Regions from separate parts of the Halopseudomonas sabulinigri genome, predicted to be linked through region 1. Evidence: predicted binding sites of a transcription regulator. Region 1 holds the regulator's gene; the other holds the start of a gene.
The links. Region 1 encodes sigma-54, which starts transcription at its own class of promoters, with help from an activator protein. Its sites were predicted from a motif close to ANTGGCATNNANNTTGCTNT; they were not measured.

Region 1 (15,291 bases):
CCTTGCCTCACGTCTGGACAAGGCAACCGGTAACACCCTGGTCGTGACCGATGGTGTGTTCAGTATGGATGGTGATCTCGCCAACCTGCCGGCGCTCTGCGCTCAGACTCGCCAGCGCGGCGGCTGGATGATGGTGGATGATGCGCACGGCTTCGGCTGTCTGGGTGCAGAGGGCGGCGGCATCGTCGAGCACTATGGGCTGGGGCTGGATGATGTGCCGGTGCTGGTCGGTACCCTGGGCAAGGCTTTTGGCACCGCTGGCGCCTTTGTTGCCGGCAGCGAGGAGCTGATTGAAAGTCTGATTCAGTTTGCCCGCCCCTATATTTACACCACCAGTCAGCCTCCGGCAGTCGCCTGTGCCACGCTCAAAAGCCTGCAGCTGCTGCGGGAAGAGCAATGGCGGCGTAGCCACTTGCAGCAGTTGATCAAGCGTTTCCGCACTGGTGCTGCCGGTCTGGGCCTGCAACTGATGGATAGTCCGACCCCGATACAACCCATCCTGGTTGGTAGTAGCGATCGCGCGCTGGCGTTGTCGGCAGCACTACGGGAGCGCGGTATTCTGGTGACCGCTATCCGCCCGCCAACGGTACCGCGCGGCACAGCGCGGTTGCGGGTAACCCTGTGCGCCGCGCACAGTGAAGATGATGTGGCGCAGTTGCTGCAGGCGCTGGAAGCTGCCCTAGCAGCATTGCCGGACGAAGAGAAGATCCATGAACACCATTAATCTGTTACCTGGCTGGTCATTGGCCGCCAGCAATCTTGCTGCCCTGCAACAAGCGTTGCAGGGCAGCCTGCCAGACTACAGCCTGATCAATCATGAGCTGCCGCCGATGCAGATGTCGAATCTGGAGGCAGACCTCGAACAGCTGGCCAGCAGCTTGCTTCCCGGCTGGCTGGTGGGTTGGTCGCTGGGCGGCGTGCTCGCTGTTCAGCTGCTGAGGCGTTATCCAGAGAGGTTCTGCGGGGTTGTGACGATTGCCAGCAACGCCTGTTTCGCGGCGCGTGCTGATTGGCCAGAAGCCATGCCAGCCGACACGTTCAAGGCGTTCTTCAGCGAAGCGCGCGAGAACCCGGAGAAAATTCGTAAGCGCTTTGCGCTGCTGGTGACACAGGGTGCGGCGCAGCCGCGCGAGCTAAGCCGGCAGCTGAAATGGACTGACGCCGACCCGCTACAGCGTTTGAACCACCTGGCCTTGCTGGGGGTGCTGGATAACCGCGCTCATTTGCGTCGCTGCGAACAGCCGGTACTGCACATTCTGGCGGCGCAGGATGCCCTGGTTCCGGCGGCTGTGGCGGCTGAACTGCAGGCGCTTAATACGCAGGCGAGAGTAGCTGTACATCCGCAGTCCAGCCATGCGTTGCCGTTGGAGGAACCACAGTGGTTAGCGCAGCAGATTGCCGATTGGGTGCAGCAGGCGTGAGCAGCGAGGCAATCGACAAGCGCCAGATCGCAGCCTCCTTTAGCCGCGCTGCCGGCACCTACGACCAGGTGGCCGAGCTGCAGCGCAGTGTCGGCAACAACCTGCTGGCGCGTTTGCCTGATCCGCCCTTCCAGAGTCAATTGGCTGACATTGGCTGCGGGACAGGTTTTTTTACCCGCGCCCTGGCCGAGCGATTTGGCCGCCCCGTGCTGGGGCTCGATATTGCCGAGGGCATGTTGCGCTATGCGCGCGACCGCAGCCCGGACTCGCTGGATTGGGTAGCCGCGGACGCGGAGAACCTGCCCTTGCGCTCTGCCAGTCAGGACCTGCTGTTTTCCAGCCTGGCGCTGCAATGGTGTCCGCATTTGCCGCAGGCCCTGGCGGAAGCCTTCCGCGTGCTGCGCCCTGGCGGCTGTATGGCGTTCAACACCTTGGTGGAAGGTACCTTGGGCGAACTGCGCGATGCCTGGCTGGCCGTGGATGGTTTTGTGCACGTAAATCGCTTTATGCCGCTAACGCAATTGCAACTGATGCTGGCCCAGGCCGGGTTTGCCCGTTGGCACTGTGAGGTAGAGTCGCACGTGCTGCACTATGGTCAGTTAAGTGAGCTAACCCATGAGCTGAAAGCGCTTGGGGCGCACAATCTTAACGCCGGGCGCCCCAGTGGCTTGACGGGGCGGGCGCGCTTGCGCGGGTTGACCGCCGCCTATGAAGTGCAACGTCAGGCTGCCGGGTTGCCGGCGACTTATCAAGTGGCGCAGGTTCTGTTGTTCAAGGGCCTTGATCAGGTTTGATGGAGTAAAGCATGTCCAAACGCTATTTTGTTACCGGAACCGACACTGAAATCGGCAAGACCACGATCGCCGCAGCGCTGTTACATGCCGCGCGCGTGGGCGGTTTGAGCACGGCAGCTGTCAAGCCGGTCGCGGCGGGTTGTGAGCGCACCAGCGGCGGGCTGCGCAACGAAGATGCCTTGGCGCTCCAGGCTGAGTGCTCGCCGGCGCTGGCCTACGAACTTATCAATCCGATTACGCTGGAGGCGGCCATCGCGCCGCACATTGCTGCCAAAGAAGAGGGCGCGGCGCTCACCCTGGAAATTTTGGCGGGTGCCTGCCTGCAGGTGTTTGACCGCGAGCGCGACCTGACCTTGGTGGAGGGTGCGGGTGGCTGGCGCGTACCGCTCAATGACGACGAGCTGCTGTCTGAGCTGGCGGTTGAGTTGAAGCTGCCGGTGGTATTGGTGGTGGGTATGCGGTTGGGCTGTATCAACCATGCCTTGCTGACCTGCGAGGCCATCGCGGCCGACGGTCTGCAGTTGGCAGGTTGGGTGGCCAATCATGTTGACCCTGACATGAGCCGGCCGGATGAGAATCTGGCAACCCTGCAACAACTGATCAAAGCTCCGCTGCTGGGCCGCGTGCCTCGCCTGGAGAGTGCCGATGCGGCGTCGGTGGCTGCCCATCTGGATGTTACCCCGCTGGTCTGAACTGACCGGTGGTGATACTCAATACTGGCCTTTTGTGCTTGAATGTAAGCAGGCTCTCTACATCTGAGGTTGTGCCATGGCTACCCTTGACTTGATTTCATCTGGCCTGACCAGTGTGCGTCAGGGACAGAATCGCGTTTCCAACGCGGCTTCCGATATTGCTCGCCTGGGCAGTTCCGTCGATCCGGTAACGGCGCAGGCTACGCCCACGCAGCCGGCCACTGGTCAGGCCGTGTCCAGCGCGCCGGTAGAAAGCGCACGCCCGGTCAACCTGGTAGACAGTCTGGTTGAATTGCAAAGGGGACGTCAGGAGGCAGAGGTCGGCGCCTCGGTAATCGATACCGCCGACGAGGTTTTGGGCACCCTGCTTGACGTAACTGTCTGACGCCTATGCCATCCCTGGCACGTCAGAGTTCGTCTGCCTGCAGACTCTAGAGGTCTGAGCAATGACAAACATCGGCGCGTTCAGCGCTTATTCCTATTCCCCTGCGCCTGTACCGGCACCGGTAACTGGCGTCGTATCGGCCAACCTGACTGTGCCCTCGACTGGCGTTTCTACCCGCTTCGCGCCGGTGGATGAAGCCAGCGCCTCCGCGTCGACCAAGGCTGAGCAAGGCGACGCTGCACCTGCCGAAGAAACTTCCGACCTTGAGCAGCAAAAGCGCGCTCAGCTGGCCGCCGCCGAGGCCCAGCAGCTGCAGGCAACACAGCAGGAAATCCGTGAACTGGCGGCGCGTGACCGCGAGGTGCGCACGCACGAGCAAGCGCACATGTCAGTCGGCGGGCAATATGCCGGTGCCGTGCAGTATGACTATGATCGTGGTCCCGACGGGCGTCTCTATGCGGTGGGTGGCGAGGTAGGCATCGATACCTCGCCCATTCCCGGGAACCCGCAGGCGACCATCGAAAAGATGGAGCAGGTCCGTCGCGCCGCACTGGCACCGGCTGAACCGTCCGGGCAGGATCGTTCGGTAGCTGCCCAAGCGGGGCAGGCGATTGCTCAGGCCAGGGCCGAGTTGGCAACCCAGCAGCCGGACAAGGCACGACAAGGTGAAGCGGCATCCGACGACAACAGCGAGATTGAGTCGGGCGAAGAGGCTGATGAGGGGGCGACAGCTGAGGCGGGCCGCGTGCGAGATCTTTCGCTTTACCGCGATGTGGCAATCTCTGCCAGCCCCGCTGACTCAGCGATCAGTCTGAGCGCCTGACCCCGGGCGTACTCCCTTCTGCTTTAACCTGGCCCCACGCGATCGGTGGCCACTACTTCCTGCGGTGTATGTTCACAACTATTTATGATGCGACATTCAGGGAGGGGTTGACTTTCATTTGGCGTAAACGTATGTTTCAAACACATGTTTGAAAGTGCTGTTTTGCAGTACCAAATGCAGCTTCGGCTGCCCTTGCATCTGATACTACTGTTGAGGTCAAGCACCATGCCCGATTACAAGGCCCCCCTGCGTGATATCCGTTTCGTTCGCGACGAGCTTCTGGGTTATGAAGAGCATTACCAGAGCCTGCCTGGTTGCGAAGACGCAACGCCCGACATGGTCAATGCCATCCTGGAAGAGGGCGCCAAGTTCTGTGAGCAGGTAATCGCCCCATTGAACCGCGCTGGCGACAGTGAAGGTTGTACCTGGAGCGCTGATGGCGTGACTACGCCTACCGGTTTCAAAGAAGCCTATCAGCAGTACGTTGAAGGTGGCTGGCCGAGTCTGGCGCATGACGTCAACCATGGTGGTCAGGGTCTGCCCGAGTCGCTGGGTCTGGCGATCAGCGAAATGGTTGGTCAGGCCAACTGGTCCTGGGGTATGTACCCCGGCCTGTCCCACGGTGCGATGAATACCCTGGATGAGCACGGCACCGACGAACAGAAGCACACCTATCTGACCAAGCTGGTTTCTGGTCAGTGGACTGGCACCATGTGTCTGACCGAGTCCCATTGTGGTACTGATCTGGGCATGCTGCGCACCAAGGCTGAGCCGCAGGCTGACGGCAGCTACAAGATTTCCGGCACCAAGATCTTCATCTCCTCCGGTGAGCACGACATGGCCGAGAACATCGTCCATATCGTATTGGCCCGCCTGCCCGATGCACCGGCTGGCACCAAGGGTATCTCCCTGTTCATCGTTCCCAAGTTCTTGCCCGACGCCAATGGCGAGAAGGGCGAGCGTAACGGCGTAAGCTGTGGTTCGCTGGAACACAAGATGGGTATTCATGGTAACGCCACCTGCGTTATGAACTTCGACGCCGCTACCGGCTTCCTGATCGGTCCGCCGAACAAAGGCCTGAACTGCATGTTCACCTTCATGAACACCGCGCGCCTGGGTACTGCCTTGCAGGGTCTGGCCCACGCTGAAGTCGGTTTCCAAGGTGGTATTCAGTACGCCCGTGATCGTTTGCAGATGCGCGCTCTGACCGGTGCTAAGGCACCCGACAAGGCTGCTGATCCAATCATCGTGCACCCCGATGTACGTCGCATGCTGCTGACCATGAAGGCTTTCGCTGAAGGCAACCGTGCCATGGTTTACTTCACCGCCAAGCAGGTCGATATCGTCAAGAACAGCCAGGATGCCGAGCAGAAGAAGCAGGCTGACGCACTGCTGGCGCTGCTGACGCCGATTGCCAAGGCGTTCATGACCGAAGTGGGTTTTGAAGCAGCCAACCACGGCGTGCAGATCTACGGTGGTCATGGCTTTATCGCTGAGTGGGGCATGGAGCAGAACGTTCGCGACGCGCGCATCTCCATGTTGTACGAAGGCACCACCGGCATTCAGGCTCTTGACCTGCTGGGCCGTAAGGTACTGATGACGCAGGGCGAAGCGCTGAAGGGCTTCACCAAGATCGTGCACAAGTTCTGCCAGAACAACGAGGGTAACGACTCCATCTCCGAATTTGTTGCGCCGCTGGCACAGCTGAACAAGGAGTGGGGCGAGCTGACCATGAAAGTGGGTATGGCTGCCATGAAGGATCGTGAAATGGTCGGTGCTGCGTCGGTTGATTACCTGATGTACAGCGGCTATGCCTGCCTGGCGTACTTCTGGGCAGACATGGCGCGGGTAGCTGCAGCCAAACTGGCTGAAGGTACTTCCGAGGAGGCCTTCTATAAGGCCAAGCTGCAGACCGCGCGCTTCTACTTCCAGCGCATTCTGCCGCGTACCCGCACTCACGTTGAAAGCATGCTGTCCGGGGCCGACAACCTGATGGAGATGGACGCAGAGCACTTCGCACTGGGTTACTGATCCAGCGCGCAGCCTTGCTGCGAATAGAAGGGCCGCTCCGGTTATCCGGAGCGGCCTTTTTTATTGTCGAGCGCTCAGCTATCGCGCGCCAAGCGCAGCCCGCTGAACTGCCACTGCGTAGCGGCAGGAAAGAAGTTACGGTAGGTGTTTCTGCTGTGGCCCGCCGGGGTCGCGCAGGAGTTGCCGCGCAGCACCATCTGATTGATCATGAACTTGCCGTTGTACTCGCCCACCGCGCCAGCTGCTGGCTGATAACCAGGGTAGGGAAGGTACGCGCTGTTGGTCCATTGCCATACCTCGCCAAACAGCCCTGCCAGATCAGGTGCGCTCTGGGCTGCGTGTTCCCACTCGGCTTCGGTCGGCAGGCGGGCGCCCGACCAACGGGCGAAGGCATCTGCTTCATATAGGCTGACATGGCATAGCGGCGCTGCGTGATTTAGCGGTTGCAGGCCAGCCAGGGTGAAGGCTTGCCACTTTTGATCTGCGTGCTGCCAGTACAGTGGTGAGGCCACGCCCTGCTGGCTGACCCAATCCCAGCCGTCGGAGAGCCACAGCTCGGGTCGCTGGTAACCGCCGTCAGCGATGAAGGCGAGAAAGTCACCATTGCTGACGTTACGCTCGGCGAGCTGGAAGGGTTCCAGCCAGACGCGGTGACGTGGACCTTCGTTGTCGTAGCTGAAGCCGTTTTCAGTGGCGCCGATTTCGCATAGCCCGCCGGCAAAGGCGCGGTACTGACGGTGCCGTGCGGTGGCTGCGGCGGATTGTTGTTCGGGAGTGCGATCGCGCCAGGCCGGTTGCAAGGGGTTGCAGGAAAAGTGATGTTTCAGGTCGGTGAGCATTAGCTCTTGGTGCTGCTGCTCATGCTGCAGCCCCAGCGTTACCAGGTCGGCCAGAGGCGCAAGCTGTTGCGGGTTGCCCAAGAGTCGTTGCATCTGCTGGTCAACCTGCTGGCGATAGTGCAGCACCTCGTCCAGCGAGGGGCGTGACAACAGGCCTCGTTCCGCGCGCAGATGGCGCTCGCCGACACCGATGTAGTAGGAGTTGAACAGCACCTTGTAGCGCGGATCGACAGGGGCCGGCGGTGACGCTAATGCGCCAAGCACAAAGGTTTCAAAGAACCAGGTGGTATGCGCCAGGTGCCACTTCAATGGGCTGGCGTCCGCCATGGACTGTAGCTGACAATCTTCCGCGCTAAGGCCGCGTATCAGTTCGAGCGAGTACGCACGCGTTTGCGCGTAGCTGAACTCGAGGCTGCAGGCTGCGCTCTCTCTGGCTTGGTGGTTCATGCCGGTTCAGCCAGAAAAACGCCAAACCAGTCTTGCGGGTCGGTCCAGTAGTGGCTGCAGCGCAGACCGCTCGCTGCGAGCAGCGCGCGGAACTCATCCAGGCTGTATTTGTGGGAGTACTCGGTCAGTATGTGCTCATCTGTGCCGAAGTAGCGTCGGGTGTGGCGACCCAAGCTGACGCTGTGCTTTTCTTTCGCGACCAGATGCATCTCGACGCGGCGATGTGCTGCATCGAAATGCGCGAAATGGCGGAAGCGTTCCGGTTGGAAATCCGCATCCAGCTCGCGGTTGACCACGTTGAGTACGTTCAGGTTGAACGCCGCCGTGACGCCGCGCGCATCATCGTAAGCCGCCTCCAGAATGGCTTTTGGCTTGATCAGGTCTGCTCCGACCAGCAATCGACCATGCTCTCCACAGTGGGCCCTTATACGTCTCAGAAAGCGCATGGCGGCGCGGGGCTCGAAATTGCCGATGGAGGAGCCAGGGTAAAAAAACACGGGAGGGTTGCCGGGACGTTCTGCCAGCAGGTCGTGAAGATCAAGGTGCTGGGTAAAGTCGTTGACCACCCCAATGCACTCGAGCTGAGGGTGTTGCTGGGCAACGGCAATCATCGAGCTCTGCAGAAATTCACCGGCGATGTCGACCCCGATGACGCGCGCAGGCTGAAGCACGTTCAGCCATTGCAAGGTCTTGCCGCAATCACCGCACCCCAGGTCTATCCACTGCAGGTTGCGTGGCAACTGTGCGGCTATGGCATCGCGGTTTTCCGCAAATATCCGGGCTTCGGTACGGGTGGGGTAGTACTCGTCTAGCTGGCATATGTTGGTAAATAGCTCACAGCCGAGATCATCGTAGAAATATTTTGAGTCGATGCGTGCTTGTGGTTGAAGCAATCCGTGCAAGAGTTGTTGGCGCTCATCCTGAGTCGGTAGCCGCAGGGCTGTCTCGAGTCGGGGCAGTTCAAGGGCAAGGCTCACTTAGCATTATCCTCTGCAGGTTAAAGACGCGTGTCTTAAAACCTAGCAGCCCGTTTCGCATAGTGCCAACCTGAGCACGGTTTGGCGCGCTCGTCTGTGACGCAGTACCGCCCGGATTCAGAGGCCTTTGGCGCTATCGGCCAACTGACGAATAAGCTTGAACAGCTTACGCGCGGCTGAGGGTGCCTTGTTTTGTTCGGCTTCCTTATTGGCCTGGCGTACCAGTTGGCGGATGTGCTGGCGGTCGGCGGTCGGGTAGGCGAGCATGAACAACTCCAGCTCATCGGACCGGCCAGTCAGCAGGCGGTCTCGCCACCGTTCCATCTGGTGGAAATGCTGGGCATGCGCCTGGGTGCTGCTGTCGATCAGGTCGAGGTAGGTTTGAATGGCATCGGTATCCTGGTCGCGTACCAGCTTGCCAACAAAGCTCATGTGACGCTTGAGAGCACCCCGAGCGGTGTGTTTCGGAGCCTCGGCCAGGGCAAGGCGCAGCTTGTCGGTCAGCTCCAGCTTGTTCAGTTGCTCAGGCTTGAGCGCTATGAGGCGTCGGCCCATCTCCTGCAAGGCATCCATTTCCCGTTTGATCTGGCTTTTGCTCTTGCTTTCGTCAATGGGTTCGAGGGATTCGTCTTCGTGAAACTCGGTCATGGCGTGCCTGTAGAAAGTTGCTCTGGGAGAGGGCGATACCGGCCTATGATACCCGTTCTGGCTTGCCCGGGGTAATCCACTGTGGTCGGCGGCGGCGCAAGGCCGCTACAATGGAATGCATTGCCATGGAGGAACTATGACCGCACCAATTGCGACGCAATCCGAGGACCCACAAGCGCTGCGTGCCAGCCTGGAACAGCGCGTGGCCTTTATCGTTGATGAGGCCCGTCGTCAGGGCGCCACTGCCAGCGAAGTGGGCGTGAGTCAAAGTACCGGGCTGTCGGTCGGGGTGCGTAAAGGTGAGGTAGAAACGGTTGAGTTCAACCGTGACCAGGGCTTTGCCATCACGCTGTATCTGGGCCAACGCAAAGGCTCGGTGAGCACCTCGGACACCTCAGACGAAGCGATTCGCAAGGCGGTGGAAACCGCGCTGGTGATTGCCCGCCATGCTTCCGAAGACCCAAGCGCGGGCCTGGCTGACGCTGCGCTGATGGCGCAGCAAATACCGGATCTTGATTTGTTTCATCCTTGGCATATCAGTGCCGAGGCGGCCATCGACAAGGCGCTGTTGCTGGAAGCGGCTGCGCTGGAGGTGGACTCGCGTCTGAGTACTGACAGTGCTCAGGTCAGCACCCAGCAGGGCTGTCGCGTGTACGGCAACAGCCACGGCTTTATCGGCAGCTCCATGGGCACACGGCATAGCGCTGCGGCTGTGTTGATTGTCGGTACTGAACAGAGCATGCAGCGTGATTACTGGTACGCGGTGGACCGGGTTGCTGCGCGGCTGCCAAGTGAGCAGGAGATTGGACGCAAGGCGGCGGAACGTACTTTGTCGCGGTTGAACCCGAAACCGGTGAAAACGGCCAAGGTGCCGGTGCTGTTTGCGGCGGATCAGGCGGTGGGCCTGGTCGGTCACTTGCTGGGCGCCATCTCCGGCGGCGCGGTATACCGCCAGTCAACCTTCTTGCTGGATGCCCTCGGCGAGCCAGTGTTCCCGGACTGGATGACCATGCAGGAGCGGCCGTTTGAGCTGCGTGGGCTGGGCAGTGCAGCTTTTGACGGCGATGGTCTGGCGACCCGTGAACAAGCCTTTATTGATCAGGGGCGGCTGAGTAGCTGGATACTTTCGACCTATTCCGGGCGTAAGCTGGGCATGCCCAGTACGGCCAATGCCGGGGGCGTGCACAACCTGCAGGTCACCAGCAACGCCGGTGACCTGCAATCGCTGCTCAAGGAAATGGGCACCGGTCTGCTGGTCACCGAGCTGATGGGGCAGGGTGTTAATGGTGTCACCGGTGACTATTCACGCGGCGCTGGCGGTTTTTGGGTTGAAAACGGTGAGATTCAACACGCGGTCAACGAGGTGACCATCGCCGGCAACCTGCGTGACATGTACGCCAACCTGCGCTGCGTGGGTAATGATCTGGAGCGTCGCGGTAGTTATCTGACCGGTAGCTGGTTGGTCGATGGCATGACGGTAGGGGGCGCCTAGCGGCGCCAGCTGCAAGCTACAAGCAACTCACAAGTGGTTGGAATCAGGGTGTTGGTGGGTATATATCTATTCAGGCCTGGCCTGGTGTGTGGGTCGGCCTGCTGTCGGAGCCGCCTTGAGAGCACCATTTCCTGAATATCACTTGGTGGACGATACCACTGCAGCACCCTGATAGAGCTTGCAGCTTGCCCTTACTCCCCTTCCCCGAAATAGTCATTGATCAGCGCAAGCAGCTCATCCAGCGCCTGTTCGGCCTGCTCGCCTTCGCAGCTGATGCAGATCTCGCTGCCTTTGCTCGCCGCGAGCATCATCACCTGCATGATGCTCTTGCCGTCGACCTGCAGGCTCTCTTCGTCCTGTCCCACTCGCACCTGGCAGCCGTAGCGATTGGCAACGCCAACGAATTTCGCTGCGGCGCGTGCGTGCAGGCCGAGCTTGTTGATGATTTCTACGCGGGTGGTTGGCATGTCAGGGCAGGTCGCGGTGGCGAATCAACAGGTTGGGCGTGCTAGTACCTAGCTCTTTCACCAGGCGCTCAGCGAGGTAGACCGAGCGATGGTGGCCGCCGGTGCAGCCTATCGCAATGGTCATGTAGCTGCGTTCTCCAGCCGCGTAGCGCGGCAGCCACTTTTTTAGAAACTGGCGAATGTCCTGGTACATTTCTTCAACATCGGGCTGCTGATCCAGATACTCGCGCACCGGCGCGTCGCGGCCGGAAAACGCACGCAGGTCTGGGCGCCAGTAGGGGTTGGGCAGGCAGCGCACGTCGAAGATCAAATCGGCATCGGCCGGCACTCCACGCTTGAAGCCGAATGACTGGATCAGCACTGAGGGTGTGCTGCCCTGACTGCCCAGCAAGCGTTGCTTAATCTGGTCGCGCAACTGGTAAAGGTTGAGGTGGCTGGTGTCGATCTTCAGCGTTGCCAGGTCAATGATTGGCTCAAGGATGCGCAGCTCATGGGCAATGGCTTCTGCCAGGGAGCGCTCGCTGTCGGTAAGGGGGTGCTTGCGGCGGGTTTCCGAGAAGCGTTTTATCAGTACGTCGTCAGTGGCGGCGAGAAAGAGTACGTCACAGTTCACGCCGGCATCGCGAACCTGTTTGAGCAGCTCAGGGAATCGTTGCAAATCGCTGGCGAGGTTGCGGGCATCAATGCTGATGGCCACTGCAGGCAGGCTTAGCTCGGCTTGGCTGGCCTGTTTGGCCAGTTCCGGCAGCAGACCTGCCGGCAAGTTGTCGATGCAGTAGAAGCCATTGTCTTCCAGCAGGTGCAAAGCGGTGCTTTTACCTGACCCGGAACGGCCGCTGACGACAACCAGACGCATTGGCTTCAGCCCCCATCTCCGGCGGTCATGACATCGTACAGGCTCTGGGCGTCGGGCGCGGCGCGCAGTGCATCGCGCAGCTCGGCCTGATCCAGTTTGCCAGCAAGCATTTTCAGAATCTGCAGGTGCTGGTCGGTCGCCTCCTGGGGGACCAGGAGGACGAAGATCAAGTCTACGGGTTGGCCGTCCAGCGCATCGAAATCGATTTTTCCATCAAGCTGCAGCAGAGCGCCGATAGCCTGATGGCAGTCGCCCAGGCGGCAGTGAGGAATGGCGATGCCATTGCCGAAGCCGGTGGAGCCCAGTTTTTCGCGGGCAATCAGGCTTTCGTAAATGGCATCTGGGTCAAGGTTGGTGTGCTGGGCAACCAGTTTGCCGATCAGCTCCAGCACACGTTTCTTGGATCCCCCCTGAACGCCCGAGAAGGTGCGGTCAGGGGTCAAGATATGGTCTATTTGCATGGTTATGCGGTGAGATTCGCGTTAACGGTCGTTGGCGCCTTGCAGGCGATCGATGTGTTTTTCCTTGTGCTTGATCAGTTGCCTGTCAAGCTTGTCGGTGAGCTGGTCGATGGCGGCGTACATGTCGGTATGCTCGGCAAGGGCGACAACTTCGCCACCGGCGACATGCAGGGTTGCTTCAGCTTTCTGACGGAGTTTTTCGACTTCAAGGGTTACCTGGACGTTGGTGATCTTGTCAAAATGCCGCTCCAGGCGGGCCATTTTTTCAGTGACGTAATCGCGCAGTGCGTCAGTGATATCGAGTTGATGACCGCTAATGTTCAGTTGCATACGGCTTCTCCTGATTGGCTTGATGTTGCTGGGTGACTGGGCGTCACCCGGTGGTGCCACTGTATGTTCCTTGACAGCTTAAACCAGTCTCTTGCGTTCGCTCGAGGGCGCGATATTGAGCGATTCGCGGTATTTTGCGATGGTCCGGCGGGCCACTTCAATGCCTTGTTCTTCCAGTAAACCAGCGATCTTGCTGTCGCTCAATGGTTTCTTTGGGTTTTCTGCAGCAACCAGTTTTTTAATCAGCGCGCGAATGGCGGTAGAGGAGAATTCGCCGCCTTCGCTGGTGCCGACATGGCTGGAGAAAAAGTACTTGAGTTCGAAGATGCCGCGCGGCGTGTGCATGAACTTCTGCGTGGTTACCCGCGAGATGGTCGACTCGTGCATGCCAACGGCTTCAGCGATGTCGTGCAATACCAGCGGCTTCATGGCTTCTTCACCCTGTTCCAGAAAGCCGCGCTGATGCTCGACAATCTGGGTGGCGACTTTCATCAGGGTTTCGTTGCGGCTTTGCAGGCTCTTGATGAACCAGCGCGCTTCCTGCAAGTGATTGCGCAGGTAGGTGTTGTCTTCACTGGAGTCGGCGCGGCGGACCATGGAAGCATACTGGCCGTTGACGCGCACCTTGGGTACGGACTCCTGGTTCAGCTCAACCAGCCAGCGGTTGTTGTCCTTGCGCACAATAACGTCGGGGATCACGTACTCCGGCTCGCCGGAGGCAATTTCACCGCCGGGCCTGGGGTTCAGTGTTTGAATCAGCGCCACGGCGTCGCGCAGCTGGTCTTCCTTCAATTTGCTGCGGCGCATCAGTTGGCTGAAGTCGCGGCTGCCAAGCAGTTCCAGGTGGTCACGGATAACCCGCGTGGCCTGCTCGAGCATGGGGGTATCTGCCGGCAACTGGCGAATCTGCAGCAGCAGGCACTCGCGCAGGTCACGTGCGCCAATGCCAACCGGTTCGAACTGCTGAATACGGTGTAGCACCATCTCGATCTCGTCCATCTCGACCTCCATTTCGGGAGGCAGTGAAGCGAGAATGTCGTCCAGGGATTCTTCCAGGTAGCCGTCGGCGTTGATGCCATCAATCAGCGCGATGGCAATTTCATAGTCGGTTTCCGACATCGGGATAAGGTTGAGCTGCCACTCCAGATGGCTCTGCAGCGTCTCACCGGTGCCGGTGCGCGAGGTGTAGTCCCAATCCTCTTCATCCTGGCTGGGCAGGGAGCTGGCTGAGGTCTGGTAGACGTCCTCCCATTGGGTATCGACCGGCAGCTCGTTGGGAATCTGTTCGTTCCAGTTACCGTCCTGTTCGGGCTGGCTGTGCTGGTCGATGGCATCCAGCGAGACGGGTTCGGGCACGCTGACCGAGGTATCGTCCCCGGTGTTGTCGCTGTCGTTGGCATCATTGCTGCCGGCGCTGTAATCGTCGTCGCCGTCGTCGGCCATCTCCAGCATGGGATTGGCCTCCAGTGCTTCCTGCACCTCCTGCTGGAGGTCGAGGCTGGATAGCTGTAGCAGTCGGATGGCTTGCTGCAGCTGCGGAGTCATCGTCAGCTGCTGCCCCATCTTGAGGACGAGCGAGGGTTTCATTGTGTGGCGAATTACCTTGTGCGCTTGATCAAACTGTTAGCGAGGCCGCTCGGGCTCATGTTGTTTTGTAGCATGCCTGAAACCTTTGCCGTTTTATAGCCGGAAGGCGTGGCCCAGGTAGACGTCCTTGACCGTCTGATCGGCCAATACCGTATCGGCGTCACCTTCGGCGATTATGTGGCCTTCGTTGACGATATAGGCCTTGTCGCAGATATCCAGCGTTTCTCGCACGTTGTGGTCGGTGATAAGCACGCCAATGCCCTTGTCTTTCAGGTGCTGGATGATCTGTTTGATGTCGCTGACCGAAATGGGGTCAACGCCGGCAAAGGGCTCGTCGAGCAGAATGAAGCTCGGGTCGGTTGCCAATGCGCGGGCAATCTCAGCGCGGCGCCGCTCGCCACCGGACAGGCTCATGCCCAGATTGTCACGCAGGTGCTGGATGTGAAACTCGCGTAGCAGTGATTCCAGCTTGCCCTTGCGGCCCTCGGCGTTGAGGTCCTTGCGGGTTTCCAGAATGGCCATGATGTTGTCGGCAACCGTGAGTTTGCGGAAGATCGAAGCTTCCTGTGGCAGGTAGCCGATACCTTCGCGCGCGCGGCCGTGCATCGGCAGTGCGGTGATGTCGCGATCATCGATCTGCACCGCGCCCTGGTCAGATTTGACCAGCCCGACAATCATGTAGAAACAGGTGGTCTTGCCGGCCCCGTTGGGGCCCAGCAGGCCGACCACTTCGCCGCTGTCGATCGCGACAGAGACATCTTTCACGACCTGGCGAGCCTTGTAGGCCTTGGCCAGATTACGGGCCTGTAATGTGCTCATGGTGCGGCGGGCTCGCTGGCGTCTTCGGCGGGTGCGGCGCTTTCGGCGCCGCGACTGCGGGGCTGGATAGTGATCTCGATGCGGCCATTGCCGTTGCTCTCGGCGCCGCTGGCGCCACTGCTGCTGTTGCGCCCAGCATCAACCACCTGGGCGGGAATGTCGTAGCTGACGTAGTCACCCTGAAAGGTATTGCCGGACTGTTCGAGGAAGGCCTTGTCGATC
Region 2 (15,291 bases), 810 kb from region 1:
GCTGCCAAGGATGCAGATACCGATACCGCGCCCGCGCAGGAACAGCTCACTGCCAGCCGCGCCAAACTGGATGCCGCCGCCAAGGCCTTCGCCGATTACATGGCCAGCAAGGAGACCGACTGATGGCCCTGGTTCGCATGACCTCGCCCCACGCCAAGGGCAATAACCACACCCAGACCATCATGCTCTGGGTACTGGGCGCTACCCTACCCGGCGTGCTGGCCATGACCTGGTTCTTCGGCTTCGGCACCCTGATCAATATCTGTTTCGCCAGCCTGGTAGCACTCGCGGTCGAGAGCCTGATTCTGTGGGTTCGCAAGCGCCCCATAGCGTTCTATTTGCGCGACGGCAGCGCCCTGGTCACCGCCTGGCTACTGGCACTCGCGCTGCCGCCCTACGCGCCCTGGTGGCTGACGCTGGTCGCCACCGCGTTCGCCATCGTGTTTGGCAAGCAGTTGTACGGCGGGCTGGGCCAGAACCCGTTCAACCCAGCCATGCTGGGCTACGCCGTGGTGCTGATCTCCTTCCCGGTCGAGATGACCAGTTGGCCCGCCTGGCGCGGCGTAGAAAACGTATTGCCCGATGTGCAAGCCACACTTGGCCTGTTTGAGGGTCTCTCGCGTATTTTCCTACCCTCGGCCCACGCTATCGACGGCTGGACCATGGCGACGCCACTGGATGTGGTAAAAACCAATGCCAGCCTGACCATGGCCGAACTGCAGGCCAGCAAGCCGGTATTCGGCAGCCTGGCCGGCCACGGCTGGGAGTGGGTCAGCCTGGCCTACCTGGCCGGCGGCATCGCGCTGCTCTGCAAGCGCATCTACACCTGGCATGCACCGGTCGGCATGCTCGGCGCCCTGGCCGTGATGAGCCTGTTATTCTGGAACGGCAGCGGCTCTGACTCCAACGGCTCGCCGCTGTTTCACCTGCTCAGTGGCGCCAGCATGCTGGGCGCGTTTTTCATCGTTACCGATCCGGTCTCCGGCGCGACCAGCAAGCAGGGGCGGCTGATCTTTGGTGCCGGCGTCGGCATTCTGGTCTATTGCATTCGCGCCTGGGGCGGCTACCCCGATGCCGTTGCCTTCGCCGTGCTGCTGATGAATCTGGCCGCACCGACCATCGACTACTACAGCACACCCCGCACCTACGGCCACCGCAAGGCCAAACGCGGCATGGGCAAGACGGACTGAGCATGGACAACCCCACCAGCACCCGCAGTTCGGTACTGCGCAACAGCATCATCCTGGGCGTATTCGCCATGGCCACCGTCGGCATGATTGCCATCACCCAGCAAGGCACCGCCGAGCACATCAGCGACGCCCAGCGCCGCGTGCAACTGAGCGCGCTGAACGAAATACTGCCGCACGAGCAGCACGACAACGATCTGCTGGCCGACAGTTTCAGTGTGGACGACTACCCCCACCTGCGCCTTGGCGCCCCGCGCGATGCGTACCGCGCACGGCAGCACGGTGAGGTGGTGGCGGTAATCCTCCCGGTGGTGGCACCCGAGGGCTACAGTGGGCGTATCGACCTGCTGGTTGGCATCTACGCCAATGGCGAGGTGGCTGGCGTGCGCGCAGTCAACCACCGCGAAACACCGGGTCTTGGTGACAAGATCGAGATCGGCAAAAGCCAGTGGGTGCTGGAGTTCAATGGTAAAAGCCTGAGCATGCCGGTACCGGAAAACTGGGCGGTGAAAAAGGATGGCGGCGAGTTCGATCAGTTTACCGGCGCTACCATTACCCCGCGCGCCGTGGTACAGGCGGTGTATCAGAGCCTGGAATACTTTGCAGAGCATCGCGACAGCTTGTTGCTGTCCGCCGAGGAGCCCACCAATGGCAACTAAGTCGCTATCCGAAATCACCGCTGATGGCCTCTGGCACAACAACCCGGGGCTGGTACAGCTACTGGGGCTGTGCCCGCTGCTGGGCGTCAGCAGTTCGGTGGTCAACGCGCTGGGGCTGGGCATTGCCACCATGCTGGTACTGACCGGCTCCAATCTCTGCGTCTCATTGATCCGCAGCGCGGTGACCGATGCGGTGCGTTTGCCGGCCTTCGTGATGATCATCGCCGCGCTCACAACCTGCATCGAACTGCTGATGCAGGCCTTCACCTACGAGCTGTATCAGATTCTTGGCATTTTCATCCCGCTGATCGTGACCAACTGCGTGATTCTTGGGCGCGCCGACGCTTTCGCCTCGAAAAATGCGATTCTGCCCTCGCTGGTAGACGGCTTCATGATGAGCCTGGGGTTTGCACTGGTGCTGATAGTACTGGGCGGCCTGCGTGAACTGGTGGGGCACGGCACCCTGTTCGCCGGCATGGACCTGCTGCTTGGCCCGGTTGCAGCCGACTGGAAACTGGTAGTCTTCCCCAACTACAAGGACGTGCTGTTCGTCATCTTGCCGCCCGGCGCCTTCCTGTTCATGGGCTTGCTGATTGCGCTGAAGAATGTGATCGATGCCAAGGTCAAGGAGCGCGCCGCCGCCCGCGAGGCCAAGCCGGCCGCCGGTAGCAAGCGAGTCCGCGTCACCGGCACCATCAGCTGAGGCGCCGGATGAATCAGGCAAAACGCTACGAGATCTTCCGCCGCCTGCGCGAAGACAACCCCACGCCTACCACCGAGCTGAACTTCAGCTCGCCCTTCGAACTGCTGGTGGCGGTTACCTTGTCTGCCCAGGCCACCGATGTGGGCGTCAACAAGGCGACCGCCAAGCTGTTTCCGGTGGCCAATACACCCGAGGCCATCTACGCCCTGGGGGTCGAGGGGCTATCGGAATACATCAAAACCATCGGCCTTTTCAACAGCAAGGCACGCAACGTCATCGCGGCCTGCAAGATGCTGATCGAGCTGCATAACAGCCAAGTACCGGATAACCGCGAAGCACTGGAGGCCCTTCCCGGCGTGGGGCGCAAAACCGCCAACGTGGTGCTCAATACCGCCTTTGGCCACCCCGCCATGGCGGTCGATACGCACATCTTCCGCGTCAGTAACCGCACCGGCATCGCCCCCGGCAAAAACGTGCTGGAGGTGGAGAAAAAACTCATGCGCTTTGTGCCTAAGGAGTTTCTCGTGGACGCCCACCACTGGCTGATTTTGCACGGCCGCTACGTGTGCAAGGCCCGCATACCACAGTGCGGCAGCTGCCGCATTGAAGACCTGTGCGACTACAAGCAGAAAACCGGCGACTGACCTTCTGTTGATTTTCTGCGGATTTAATTGAAAAAAACTATTTCCGCAAATCCCAGACTCCGTTTATAAGGTGCGCAAATGGCATCTTCAGTGTGGAGTTGAGTCATGGCCAAAGCAAAAAGCGACATCGAACTGGATGATGATGAGTTCATCGAGGATGATGACACCCCCGATACCGACAGCGCGCCCAATTCCAAGGCGAGTCTGACCAAGCGTCGCTTGATCGACAATTACCTGGAAGAACGCCGCCTGCAACGGGAACTCTCGGACTTCGATTTCGATTGATCAACCCCAGCCGGGTTTTGCCGCAACAGCAGAACCCGGCGTAGGGCCTGCCATTGAACGCCCCTATCAGCGCCATTATTGATTTTCGCTTTGCACTATCAATTCAGGCGAGTAACCTCCAAACCAATACTAATGATTCTCATTAGACAGTTGAGCACCGAGGTCTCCCATGTTGAAAACCATCACTTTTGCCTGCATGCACTTCTCCATCGCCTTTGGCGTGGTATACCTGATGACCGGTAGCGTACTCATCGGCGGCGCCGTCGCTTTGGTTGAGCCGGCCGTCAACACCATTGCTTTCTACTTCCACGAGAAGGTGTGGCAGCGTGTTGAGCGGCGTAAACAGCTGCAGCTGAGGCCGAATTCTCCGATCATGCAAGCGTGAAAACCCGGGAAGGCGCCTCCCCCGTGCAACGTCATGGCGATTTGACGGTATTTTGACAGCAGTTTGCGGAACTTTATTGGCATTTCAGGGGTATAGATGGTGTAGCCACAGGGAAACGTCTATGACCCGAATTACGCCGCACCGCACACTCCAGTTCTGCGCAGGACTTCTGTTCAGCTTTGCCTTTGGCGCCTCGGCTGAACCTTTCGCCTACCCGGAGACCAATCCGTTCATGGCCACGGTCGCCGGTACGCCAGACAAGCTCAAGGCCCCGGTACCTGACGAAATAGACGTACAGCAGGATGACCTGTCGGTCCGCGTGCTGCCGGATCGTAAGCTCCCGCCCGCCTTGTCGCGCTATCGCGATCTGCACTTTCGCGTCGCCTGGCAGGATGAGCCCGCCCCGCTGATCTTTCTGATTGCCGGTACCGGCTCGGGCTACGACAGTAGCCGCATGGATTACCTCAAGCGCCTATTCTGGCAAGCAGGCATGCACGTGATCGTGCTCTCCTCACCGTCCAATCACGACTTTATTGCCGCCGCCTCCAACAGCGGTATGCCCGGTGTCGGTGCTGATGACGCCCGTGACCTGCACACCGCAATGACCCTGGCCTTGCAGGAAGCCCAGGACAAGAAAGGCTTCGAGGTGACGGAGTACCGCCTTGCCGGCTTCAGCCTTGGCGCGTTGCACGCCGCCTTTGTCGCCGAGCTGGATTCACACCTTGGCCAGTTCAACTTCGACAAGGTTCTGCTGCTCAATCCGCCAGTCGACCTCTACGCCTCCGTTGGCCGCCTGGACGAGCTGTCGTATACGCGTATCGATGGGGTAAGCGACACCGAGAGTTTCTATGAACACATCTTCCAGAAACTCTCGCGTCACTTCGCCGAGCGCGGCAACAACGACATTCAGGCCAGCCTGTTCTATGAAATACAGAATTCGCCGGAAGCACTGACCGACGCCGAACTGGCCATGCTGATAGGCGCTGTCTTCCGCTTCTCCGCCGCCGACCTCAATTTCATGAGTGATCTGATCAACGACGGTGGCCGCTTCGCCCCCGTAGGCAAGGAGCTGAAGGTGAGCACCTCGCTTACCCCTTACCTGCGCCGGGCGCTGTTCTGCGACTTCACCTGTTACGTCAACAGCCAGCTCTGGCCAGCTTGGGAGGCCAAGAACGCCGGTCGCAGCATCGACGACATGGCCTATGAAACCAGTCTGCGCAGCCTGCACGAGTTTCTGCAGGATAATCCGCACATCGCAGCTGTGAGCAACGCCGACGACCTGATCCTGACCCGCAAGGACTACGAGTTTCTGGCTGATACCTTTGGCGAGAACGCCTATCTTTACCCGCACGGCGGCCACGGCGGCAATCTCGATTATCAGCCGGTTACCGAGCGTTACATGACATTCCTGCAAGGAGGCAACCATGAATAAGCTAGGCCTGCTCGGCCTGACGGCCAGCCTGTGTTGCAGCCCACTGTATGCGGCGGACGACAGCCAGAACATCTCCATCACCACCAGTGACGGCGAGCAACTGACCTTCCCCGCCTATACCGACGCCCTGAGCGAGCTGGAGATCGACGAGCGCGACAATCGCTATCAGTTTGAACGCTCCAGCCTGCGCGCGCTGAACGTACAGGATCCGCTGGAAGGCATGAACCGCCTGACCTACCGTTTCAACGCCGAGTTTGATCGTTACGTCTACCTGCCCGTGGTGCGCGGGTATGTCTGGGCCACGCCAAGCTTCGTGCGCACCGGTGTCTCCAATGTCACCAACAATTTGCGCGAGATACCTTACCTGGCCAACAGCCTGCTGCAGCTCAAGCTGGAACGTAGCGCCAGCACCACCGCGCGGTTGCTGTTCAACAGCATCCTGGGTATCGGCGGCCTGTTCGACGTTGCCAGCGCCATGGGGCTGGAAGCGCAACCGGAGGACTTTGGTCAGACACTAGGCCACTACGGTGTACCGCCCGGGCCCTATCTGGTGATCCCCTTCCTTGGCCCTTCCAGCCTACGCGACGGTACTGGCTACGCGATGGACTGGGTGATTGACGATAAGGTCAATTTCATGGAGCACCGCGACTACATGAACGAGCAGCCCTATACCTGGGGGCTGTGGGCTATCGACCTGCGTTACCAGACGGCATTCCGTTATGGTGCGCTCGACAGCCCCTTCGAGTACGACCAAGTGCGCTACCTGTACACCAAATTACGTGAGTTTCAGGTAGCGAACTGACGGCGCGGGCGGCGGCGTTATTGCCGCCCGTGAGCGTTACCCCACCCGAAAGATGATGTGATCTTCCCAGTCATCATCATCCACGCTGCCCTCGGCCAGCATTTGACCCGACAGTGAGATGCCCGCCTTGTGCACCGCATTGCGATCGCCGCACACTAGGTGGTGCCATGGCGGCAGGTCGGTGCCTTCGGCAACCAGGCGGTAGCCGCAGGTTGGTGGCAGCCAGGCAAAGTCGGCGGCGGCGCCCGGTGTGAGCTGGATGCAATCGGGCACCTTGTCCTGCCGGTTTGGATAATCACTGCATTGGCAGCTCTTGTGATCCAGCAGCTTGCACGCGATCCGCGTGTAGTAGAACACCTGCGGCTCGTCTTCATCCTCCAGCTTCTGCAGACAACACAGTCCGCAACCGTCGCACAGCGACTCCCATTCCTGCTGATCCATTTCGGTCAGCGTCTTGCGCTGCCAAAACGGCACTACGCGCATCGCCATGGCTCAGCCCTCCTCTGCCAGTACATCCTGCAACCAGTCGAGCAGACGGTTGAGGTCAAAGGGATAGTCCAGCTCGGCGCCGGTATCCTCGCGGCGCAGCACCGGAATACGCAGCTGGTAACGCTGCATCAGCTCATCCGCTTCGGTAATGTCCTGCTCGCGTACCTGCACGCCGCCGGCCTGCAGCGGCGCCAGCTCGGCCAAGGCCGCCTCACACAGGTGACAGGCGCTGGTACCGTAAAGAGTAAGAAGAGTCATGCCGATTCGAACTGCTCGCAGATAGCTTAGGGGCGGCCATTCTACCCCTTTGCTGCATCTCTGCCGACCACCTTCCGGCGCGAAACCACGCTGCCTTCAGCCTTGGCAGCGACTGCTGCATCCCACATACTCGTGGCACTATTACGGAGACAACTATGGATTGGGAAACACTGCTGTGCCGCGAACGCCTTGGCAAACCATTGGCCAGCGCCGACGAGTTGGGGCGCACCCCCTTCCACAAGGATCACGATCGCGTCATCTTTTCCGGCGCCTTCCGCCGGCTGGGCAAGAAAACCCAGGTGCACCCGGTGTCCAGCAACGATCACATTCATACTCGCCTGACCCACAGTCTGGAAGTCGGCTGCGTCGGCCGCTCACTCGGCATGCGCGTAGGCTCGATGCTACGTAGTGAGCTGCCGGACTGGTGCGAGCCCGCCGACCTGGGCGTTATCGTGCAGGCCGCCTGCCTGGCCCACGACATCGGCAACCCGCCCTACGGTCACTCGGGTGAAGACGCCATCCGTCACTGGTTTCGTCAGGCCGCCGCCGGTGGCCTGCTGGATAATCTGAGCGAGGCCCAGCGGCAGGACTTTCTACATTTTGAGGGCAACGCGCAGGGCTTTCGCGTGTTGACGCAAATTGAATACCACCAGGCCGAAGGTGGTATGCGCCTGACCTACGCGACCCTCGGCGCCTATCTCAAATATCCCTGGACCGCGCGGCACGCCGACAGTCAGGGCTACAAAAAACACAAATTCGGCTGCTACCAGGCCGAATATCCGCTGCTGCAGCAAATCGCCGACAAGCTGGGCTTGCCGGCGCAGGGCGAGCAAAGCTGGAGCCGCCACCCGCTGGTGTATCTGGTCGAAGCGGCTGACGACATCTGCTATGGCCTGATTGACCTGGAAGACGGGCTGGAAATGGATTTGCTGGCCTACGCCGAAGTCGAACAGGTGTTGCTTGATCTGGTCGGTGACGACCTGCCACAAACCTACCGCCAACTCGGTCCGCAAGACTCACAACGGCGCCGCCTGGCGATTTTGCGCGGCAAGGCTATCGAGCATCTGGTCAACGCCGCTGCCGAAGCCTTTATCGAGCAGCAGCCTGCGCTGTTGGCCGGCGAACTGCAGGGCGATCTGGTTGAGCACATGCACGGCGCCGCGCGGCGCTGTGTGCTGGACGCCAAACAGATGGCGCGCAAGCGCATCTTTCAGGACAAGCGCAAGACAGTGGTCGAGATCGGCGCCTACAGCACACTGGAAACCCTGCTGGATGCTTTTTGTGGCGCGGTTACCGAACTGCATGCCGGGCAGAACCTGAGCTTCAAGCACCAGCGCATTCTCGACCTGCTCGGCCACACCATCCCGCAGCCCGATTGGGATCCTTACCGCAGCTACCTGAGGGTGGTGGATTTCATCGCTGGGATGACCGACCTCTACGCGGCCGATCTGGCCACCCGTATTCGCGGTATAGGCCCAAACTGAGCGATTGCCGCGCGCTTACCAGGCCAGCAGCGCGGCAATGATCATCACCAGTACAAAACTCAGGCTCTTCCAGAACAGCAAGGGGTTTCGCTCCAGCAGCGGCGGCCGGGTGCGGCTGAGAAATGCCGCACTGGGTTGGCGTAAATCAAACACAAACTCCGACAGCGCCTCGTAACGCTTGAGCGGATTGGGCTGCAGCGCCCGCTTGAGCACATCGTCGATCCAGGCTGGAATATCCCGCTCTTCGTGCAGGACAGACTGATAAACCAGTTTGTTCTGCGCCGCGCGAGTTCGCGCCTTCGCCGCCTGGGTGCCGTAGGGCAGCTTTCCGCTCAGCATCTGATAGGTAATGGTCGCCAACGAGAATTGATCCGAGCGCGATGTGCCGCCCTCGCCCAGAAAATACTCCGGTGCCGAATACTGCACGGTGCCCAGCATCTGCTCCTGCAGCTGGGGCGCCCCCATCTCCATCAACCCCGCCACGCGGGTAGAGCCAAAATCAATGATCTTCACCGTGCCGGTGCTGTCAATCATGATGTTGTCGGGGCGCAGATCCTGATGCAGCATCTCCAGACGATGAAAGGCCTGCAGCCCCTTGGCAATCTGCTCGACAATGCCGCGTACCTGCTCCAGCGTCGGTTTGGGGTTATCGATCATCCATTGCCGCAGGGTCTGCCCTTCGATGTACTCGGTCGCGATATACAGATACTCTCGGCGACGCTCTGTAGCGCAGGGCCTGAGCACATGCGGGCTGTTCAACCGCCGCGCAATCCACTCCTCCATCAGAAAACGCTCGAGATAGGCCGGATCATTGCCCAGATCAATGGACGGTGTTTTCAGAATCACCCGCTCGCCGGTCTGCTCGTCCACGGCAAGGTAAACGTGACTGCGGCTGCTGCTGTGCACCTCGCGCATGATGCGATAACCGTCAAATAGCATGCGCGGCTCCAGGACCGGCGGTAACGGCAGCGCTGCGCCGGCCTGATTGGTTAGCCGGTTGCCGGCAGCATCGGGGCTGGGCAATTGTGCTATCCGCACTATCTGCACCGTGAGGTTGTCGTCACTGCCCTGAGCCAGGGCCTCAGCGGCGATGAGGCGCGCGGCGTTATCCAGATCAAATTGCTGCGCTGCAATGGTCTGGCTGATAAACGCGGGGCTGGCAAACTCGTAAATACCGTCGGTGGCCAGTACAAAGGTGTCGCCCTGCTCCAACGGCAACGCCTGATAGTCGATCTCCAACTGCTGGTTTACGCCCAGGGCGCGGGCCAGATGACTTTGCTCCTGGGATACCCACAAGCGGTGATCCTGGGTCAACTGCTCCAGTTGCTGCCCGGCCACGCGGTAGATGCGCGCATCGCCAATGTGAAAGAGGTAAGCCGTTGCCGCCTTGATGATCAGGGCGCTGAAGGTGCAGACGTAACCGCGATCACGGTCGTAGCGGTATTGGCTTTGGCGGGTCTGGGCGTGCAGCCAGGAATTGGTGGCGATGAGCACGCGCTGAGCCGATTTTTTTACCGTCCAGGCCTCCGAGGTACAGTAATAATCGGCCAGAAAGCCTGACACGGCCGACTCGCTGGCAATCTGGCTGACACTGCTGCTACTGATGCCGTCGGCCAATGCCACCGCTACGCCCTTGGCACTGAGCTGCGGCTCGGGGGGCAGCCAGGCGCCATGAAAATCCTGATTGATCGCCTTGCGGCCTTTGTCCGAATACTGCCCAACCTGCACTACCAGTTGCTTCGACATGCCATATCAACCCAAAAACCCCGGCCCTTGCGGACCGGGGTGATTACCGGGACAGCGCGGCTCAGAGCGCGCGCTTGGGTGCCGTGCGTACGTGGGTGGTGTACAGCGTCAGGCCGGTGAAGGCCAGGCCACCAACCAGATTACCCAGCGCTGTTGGAATCTCGTTCCAGATCATGTAATCCATGACCGAGAAGTCGCCGCCCATGATGATTCCGGAAGGGAACAGGAACATATTGACCACCGAATGCTCGAAGCCCATGTAGAAGAACAGCATGATCGGCATCCACATGGCGATCACCTTGCCGCTGACCGAGGTGGAAATCATCGCCCCTACCACCCCCATCGAGACCATCCAGTTGCACAGCATGCCGCGCAGGAAAATGGTCGCCCAGCCCGCCGCGCCGTATTCCGCGTAACCCAGGGTCCGCGCCTCACCAATGTGCGAGATCTTCTCGCCAATAGCACCGGGCTCGGCCGAAAAGCCATAGGTGTAAACAAAAGCCATCATGAAGGCAACGGTCAGCGCGCCGGCAAAATTGCCGACGAAGACCAGCCCCCAGTTGCGCAGCAAACCGCCCATGGTCACGCCGGGACGCTTGTCGAGCAGCGCGAGTGGCACCAGCATGAAAACCCCGGTGAGCAGGTCAAAACCCATCAGATAGAGCATGACGAAGCCGACTGGAAACAGGATAGCGCCGACCAACGGGTTGCCGGTCTGTACCGTGATGGCGATGGCAAAGACCGCAGCCAGGGCGAGAATGGCGCCCGCCATGAATGCGCGGATCAGGGTGTCGCGGGTCGACATGAACACCTTCGACTCGCCGGCGTCGACCATCTTGGTAACAAACTCTGAAGGGACTAGATAGGACATGGTGTGATTCTCTCTCGATGCATTCGTTAAAGGTGGCCGCCGCTGTGCGTGGCAGACGGCGGCCCGCCAGTACTGCCTGATTATTCAATCCAGTTATTCAGCCTGCAGCGCGACTTCAACCTGATCGCCGTTCAGGCGCACCGGCCAGACTCGCAAGCGCTGCTCGGGGTACTCGACACAGCTGCCATCGGCCAGGCGGAAATGCTGTTTGTACAAGGGCGACGCAATCACCAGGTCGCCCTTGAGATGGCCGATAATGCCGCGTCCGATGACGTTGGCGCCGGATTGCGGGTCGCGATTTTCAATCGCAAACACCTGCTCGCCGTCACTGTTGTCGGGCAGGTGGAAAAGCGCCACCTGGGCATCGTCCAACAGGGCAACCACGCCCGAGTTGGCTACCAGATCCTGCCGGGAGCACAGCGCGCGCCAGGCCAGATTTGCCGCCGTGCCGGACGTCGCATTTTGGGTATTGGACAGGCTCATCAGACTACCTCCTCAGCTACGGGAATCAGGTTCAGTTCATGCGCCTGTATCGGGCGACGTTGGTCACGCTCGGTAACGAATTGAATATCGGGGTCGCCACCGCTGGCGTTAACGAAGGTGCGGAAGCGCTTGAGCTTTTCCGGATCACCGATGGCATTGGCCCACTCGCACTCGTAGCGATCCACCACCAGCTGCATCTGCGACTCCAGCTCGGCGCCCAGGCTCAGGTTGTCTTCAATGATGACTTGCTTGAGGTAATCCAGGCCGCCTTCCAGGCTTTCGCGCCAGACCGAGGTGCGCTGCAGCCGGTCGGCGGTGCGCACATAAAACATCAGAAAGCGGTCGATATAGCGAATCAGGGTTTCATCATCCAGGTCAGTCGCAAATAGCTCGGCATGGCGTGGGCGCATACCGCCGTTGCCTGCAACGTAGAGATTCCAGCCCTTTTCCGTGGCAATCACGCCCACGTCCTTGCTCTGCGCCTCGGCGCATTCACGGGTACAGCCGGAGACGGCGAACTTGATTTTGTGTGGCGAGCGCAGGCCCTTGTAGCGATTCTCCAGTGTCAGCGCCATGCCAACGCTGTCCTGCACGCCGTACCGGCACCAGGTGCTGCCAACACAGGACTTAACGGTGCGCAACGACTTGCCGTAGGCGTGGCCAGTCTCAAAGCCCGCAGCAATCAACTCGCCCCAGATATCGGGCAGCTGGTGCAGCTCGGCGCCAAACAGGTCGATACGCTGACCGCCGGTGATCTTGGTGTACAGATCGTACTTTTGGGCGACCTGGCCGAGCACAATCAGCTTCTCGGGTGTGATCTCGCCGCCGGCGATACGCGGCACGATCGAGTAGGTACCGTTCTTCTGCATGTTGGCCATGAAGGTGTCGTTGGTATCCTGCAGCGGAATCAGCCCTGGATCGGTGATTGGCTGGTTCCAGCAAGAGGCCAAAATCGACCCCACCGCCGGCTTGCAGATGTCACAGCCGGTATGGCCACGGCCGTGCTTGGCCAGCAGCTCTTCAAAGCTCTCGATGCCCTCGACGCGGACAATGCCGTACAACTCCTGGCGAGTGTGCGCGAAGTGTTCGCACAGGCTCTTGTCGACCTCGACGCCGCGCGCGCTCAGCTCGTGCTCGAACACCTGCTTGAGCAGCGCACTGCAGCCGCCGCAACCGGTGCCGGCCTTGGTCGCAGCTTTCAGATCGCTCAGATCGGTACAACCGGCATCCACCTGGCAGCACACCGCGCCCTTGCTGACGTTGTGGCAAGAGCAGATGGTCGCGGTGTCGGGCAGCGCGTCGGCGCCCAGCGCAGGCGCACCCTCCCCGGCGGGCAGAATCAGGCTGGCTGGATCAGCAGGCAGCTTGATGCCATTCTGTGCGTATTGCAGCAGGGTGTCGTAGTAGCTGTTATCGCCCACCAGCACGGCGCCAATCACCTGACTGCCATCCGGCGAGACGACCAAACGGCGGTAGCTGGCGTTGACTTCATCATTAAAGCGGTAGCTTTTGGCACCGGGAGTCGCAGCGTGGGCATCACCAATGGAGCCCACATCCACACCCAGGAGCTTCAGCTTGGTCGACATGTCGGCGCCGATAAAGCTCTCATGCGGCTTGCCTACCAGCAGCGCTGCCAGGTTACGCGCCATGGTATAGCCCGGGGCAACCAGACCAAAGATGCTGCCATTCCATGAGGCGCACTCGCCGATAGCAAAGATGTCTGGATCGCTGGTGCGGTAATCGCTGTCGATCACCACCCCGCCACGGTCTGCAATCGCCAGGCCGGCATTACGCCCCAAGGCGTCTTGTGGGCGAATACCGGCAGAAAATACAATCAGATCGGTTTCCAGCGACTCGCCGTCGCTGAAGTTCATGCGGTAGGCATAGTCATCGCCGGCGACGATCTCGCTGGTGGCGCGGTTCAGGTGCACGCGCACGCCCAGCTCTTCAATACGTGCTTTCAGCGCCGCGCCGCCGTCCGGGTCCAGCTGCACTGGCATCAGCCGTGGTGCGAACTCGACAACATGGGCTTCCAGGCCCAACGACTTGAGCGCGTTGGCCGCTTCCAGACCCAAAAGCCCACCACCAACCACCACACCCCGGCGCCCGCCCTTGGCCGCGGCACGAATGTCATCCAGATCGTCGAGCGTGCGATACACCAGTCGCGAGTTACCTTCGGCCCCGGCAATCGGCGGCACAAACGGGTAGGAGCCGGTCGCCAGTACCAGGCGGTCGTAGGGCTGACGGCCCTCACTGGTGACCACCTCCTTGCGCTCGCGGTCGATTTCCAGCACCGCAACACCAAGGTGCAGGTGCACCCCGTGTTGATCGTAGAAATCGGCTTCGCACATGGCCAGGGACTCGGCATCGCGGCCGCCGAAGTATTCCGACAGGTGCACTCGATCGTATGCCCGCTGACGCTCCTCACCAAACACGTGCACTTGATAATGGGCAAGCGCGCCTTGCTCGGTCAGTTGCTCGACGCAATGATGGCCGACCATCCCGTTACCGATGATGACCAGTGTTTCGTTCTTGATCGGGGTCACATTCGAGTTCATCGCCTTTCCTCAGTCGAAGCCGTAGCCGGCACGGGCCGGCAAAAAAACAAAAAAAAACGCCTGGAGTCCCCAAGGGACTCCAGGCGCCGTTGCCTGGTACTCATAAATTGTGATGGGCGCTAGCCTGAGCGTCGTTGCTCGGTGCACCCGCTTCCCGGCCTGAGCCTCTGGTCGACGATGACCACGGGAAGTATTGGCTGAAAACAAATAGCCGCTGAACAGACAAAAGCAATAGCCGTGCCAGCAAGAAAAAAAGCAGGGAAAGGTGTGCAGCAGAACGCCAGAACAAGGCGACAAAAATCAAATATTACAATGCATTACAAGAACAAAAATAGAATTGACTGACACTCTTTATCACGCGCAACAGCCACCGGATATCGCACGCACAAATGAACCAGAAGAGTGCGAAACCACTAAAAAACACTGTTTTGGTGCAGCCCCGTTAGCCTTCAGTCGGGGACGATGTCGACCTGGCTGCGCCGTTGGCCAACGCCAGACGTTCCAGCAGAAGGTCTACCAGCAGCAACTGCGCACTGATCGCGCGGGTCGCCAACTGGAAGAACTCTACCGAATGCACGCGCGGCTCACGCTGGCGTTCCAGCAACGCGCGGATATTCTCCAGCAGCACGTCCAGCGCGTCCTCTGCATCACGCACCGGCTGGCTGACCAGCACCCGCAAATCAGGATCGGAGATCAGGCGCGCAAGCACCGCGTAGGCTTGGTCGTTGATCTGATCGCTCAACGATTGCAGCAATTCGCGCCATACCGGCAGATTCTGGCGGTTGGCAGCGATGCCAGTACCCACTGCACGGCTCTGCCCTATCAGCTCGATGTTCTGCAGTAGTTCCAGCCACAGCCCTTCGGCCTGAGGCGCGAGCCGCCCGAGGCACACCAGATCAAAACGATGGGCCAGCGCTTCTATGGTGTCCAGCAGGCTGGCGGTCATGCTGTTGTGCAGCGTCAGCAGGTGCTCGGCACTTTCATGCTCGAACCCGGCCTCTATCTGCTGCCAGAGATCACGCGTCTGGTGCCAGCTGTCATACCAGTACAAGGTGGCTTCATGCTCGGCAATCACCTTGAGCAACTGCAACAGTTGTTGATGCACCGACCAACGACGTGCTTCCAGGGTGTGCTCGCCCGACATGGCGCCAAACGACAGGCCGCGATGACGCTGCACCTGCTCCAGCAACTGGCGCAACAGGCCTATCTGCACTATGGCCTGCAAGCGCTGTTCATGTCTTGCGCGCTGACGCACTCGGCGCAGGCGGTAAAGCCCGAAAGCCGAAAGTACCACTATGGCGATGA

Region 2: the regulator sigma-54 is predicted to act here: its motif matches at 14,212-14,231, upstream of nirB (nitrite reductase large subunit NirB).

What each region holds. Positions count from the first base shown of each region.
Region 1 is NZ_LT629763.1:3,545,514-3,560,804, forward strand. It holds gene bioF (8-amino-7-oxononanoate synthase) at 1-724, shown strand, start outside; gene BLU26_RS16100 (alpha/beta fold hydrolase) at 711-1,421, shown strand; gene bioC (malonyl-ACP O-methyltransferase BioC) at 1,418-2,215, shown strand; gene bioD (dethiobiotin synthase) at 2,227-2,907, shown strand; gene BLU26_RS16115 (hypothetical protein) at 2,984-3,292, shown strand; gene BLU26_RS16120 (putative metalloprotease CJM1_0395 family protein) at 3,354-4,115, shown strand; gene BLU26_RS16125 (phenylacyl-CoA dehydrogenase) at 4,341-6,146, shown strand; gene egtB (ergothioneine biosynthesis protein EgtB) at 6,221-7,432, opposite strand; gene egtD (L-histidine N(alpha)-methyltransferase) at 7,429-8,409, opposite strand; gene yjgA (ribosome biogenesis factor YjgA) at 8,527-9,057, opposite strand; gene pmbA (metalloprotease PmbA) at 9,194-10,549, shown strand; gene BLU26_RS16150 (HPr family phosphocarrier protein) at 10,741-11,016, opposite strand; gene rapZ (RNase adapter RapZ) at 11,018-11,872, opposite strand; gene ptsN (PTS IIA-like nitrogen regulatory protein PtsN) at 11,878-12,333, opposite strand; gene hpf (ribosome hibernation promoting factor) at 12,355-12,663, opposite strand; gene BLU26_RS16170 (RNA polymerase factor sigma-54) at 12,742-14,250, opposite strand; gene lptB (LPS export ABC transporter ATP-binding protein) at 14,344-15,069, opposite strand; gene lptA (lipopolysaccharide transport periplasmic protein LptA) at 15,066-15,291, opposite strand, start outside.
Region 2 is NZ_LT629763.1:328,243-343,533, reverse strand. It holds gene rsxC (electron transport complex subunit RsxC) at 1-123, shown strand, start outside; gene rsxD (electron transport complex subunit RsxD) at 123-1,190, shown strand; gene rsxG (electron transport complex subunit RsxG) at 1,193-1,846, shown strand; gene BLU26_RS01440 (electron transport complex subunit E) at 1,836-2,549, shown strand; gene nth (endonuclease III) at 2,558-3,193, shown strand; gene BLU26_RS01430 (PA3496 family putative envelope integrity protein) at 3,299-3,478, shown strand; gene BLU26_RS01425 (DUF2061 domain-containing protein) at 3,648-3,863, shown strand; gene BLU26_RS01420 (hypothetical protein) at 3,985-5,295, shown strand; gene BLU26_RS01415 (MlaA family lipoprotein) at 5,288-6,097, shown strand; gene BLU26_RS01410 (YcgN family cysteine cluster protein) at 6,134-6,586, opposite strand; gene BLU26_RS01405 (glutaredoxin family protein) at 6,590-6,844, opposite strand; gene BLU26_RS01400 (deoxyguanosinetriphosphate triphosphohydrolase) at 7,000-8,328, shown strand; gene BLU26_RS01395 (bifunctional protein-serine/threonine kinase/phosphatase) at 8,344-10,074, opposite strand; gene BLU26_RS01390 (formate/nitrite transporter family protein) at 10,136-10,945, opposite strand; gene nirD (nitrite reductase small subunit NirD) at 11,039-11,428, opposite strand; gene nirB (nitrite reductase large subunit NirB) at 11,428-13,986, opposite strand; gene BLU26_RS01375 (hypothetical protein) at 14,429-15,291, opposite strand, start outside.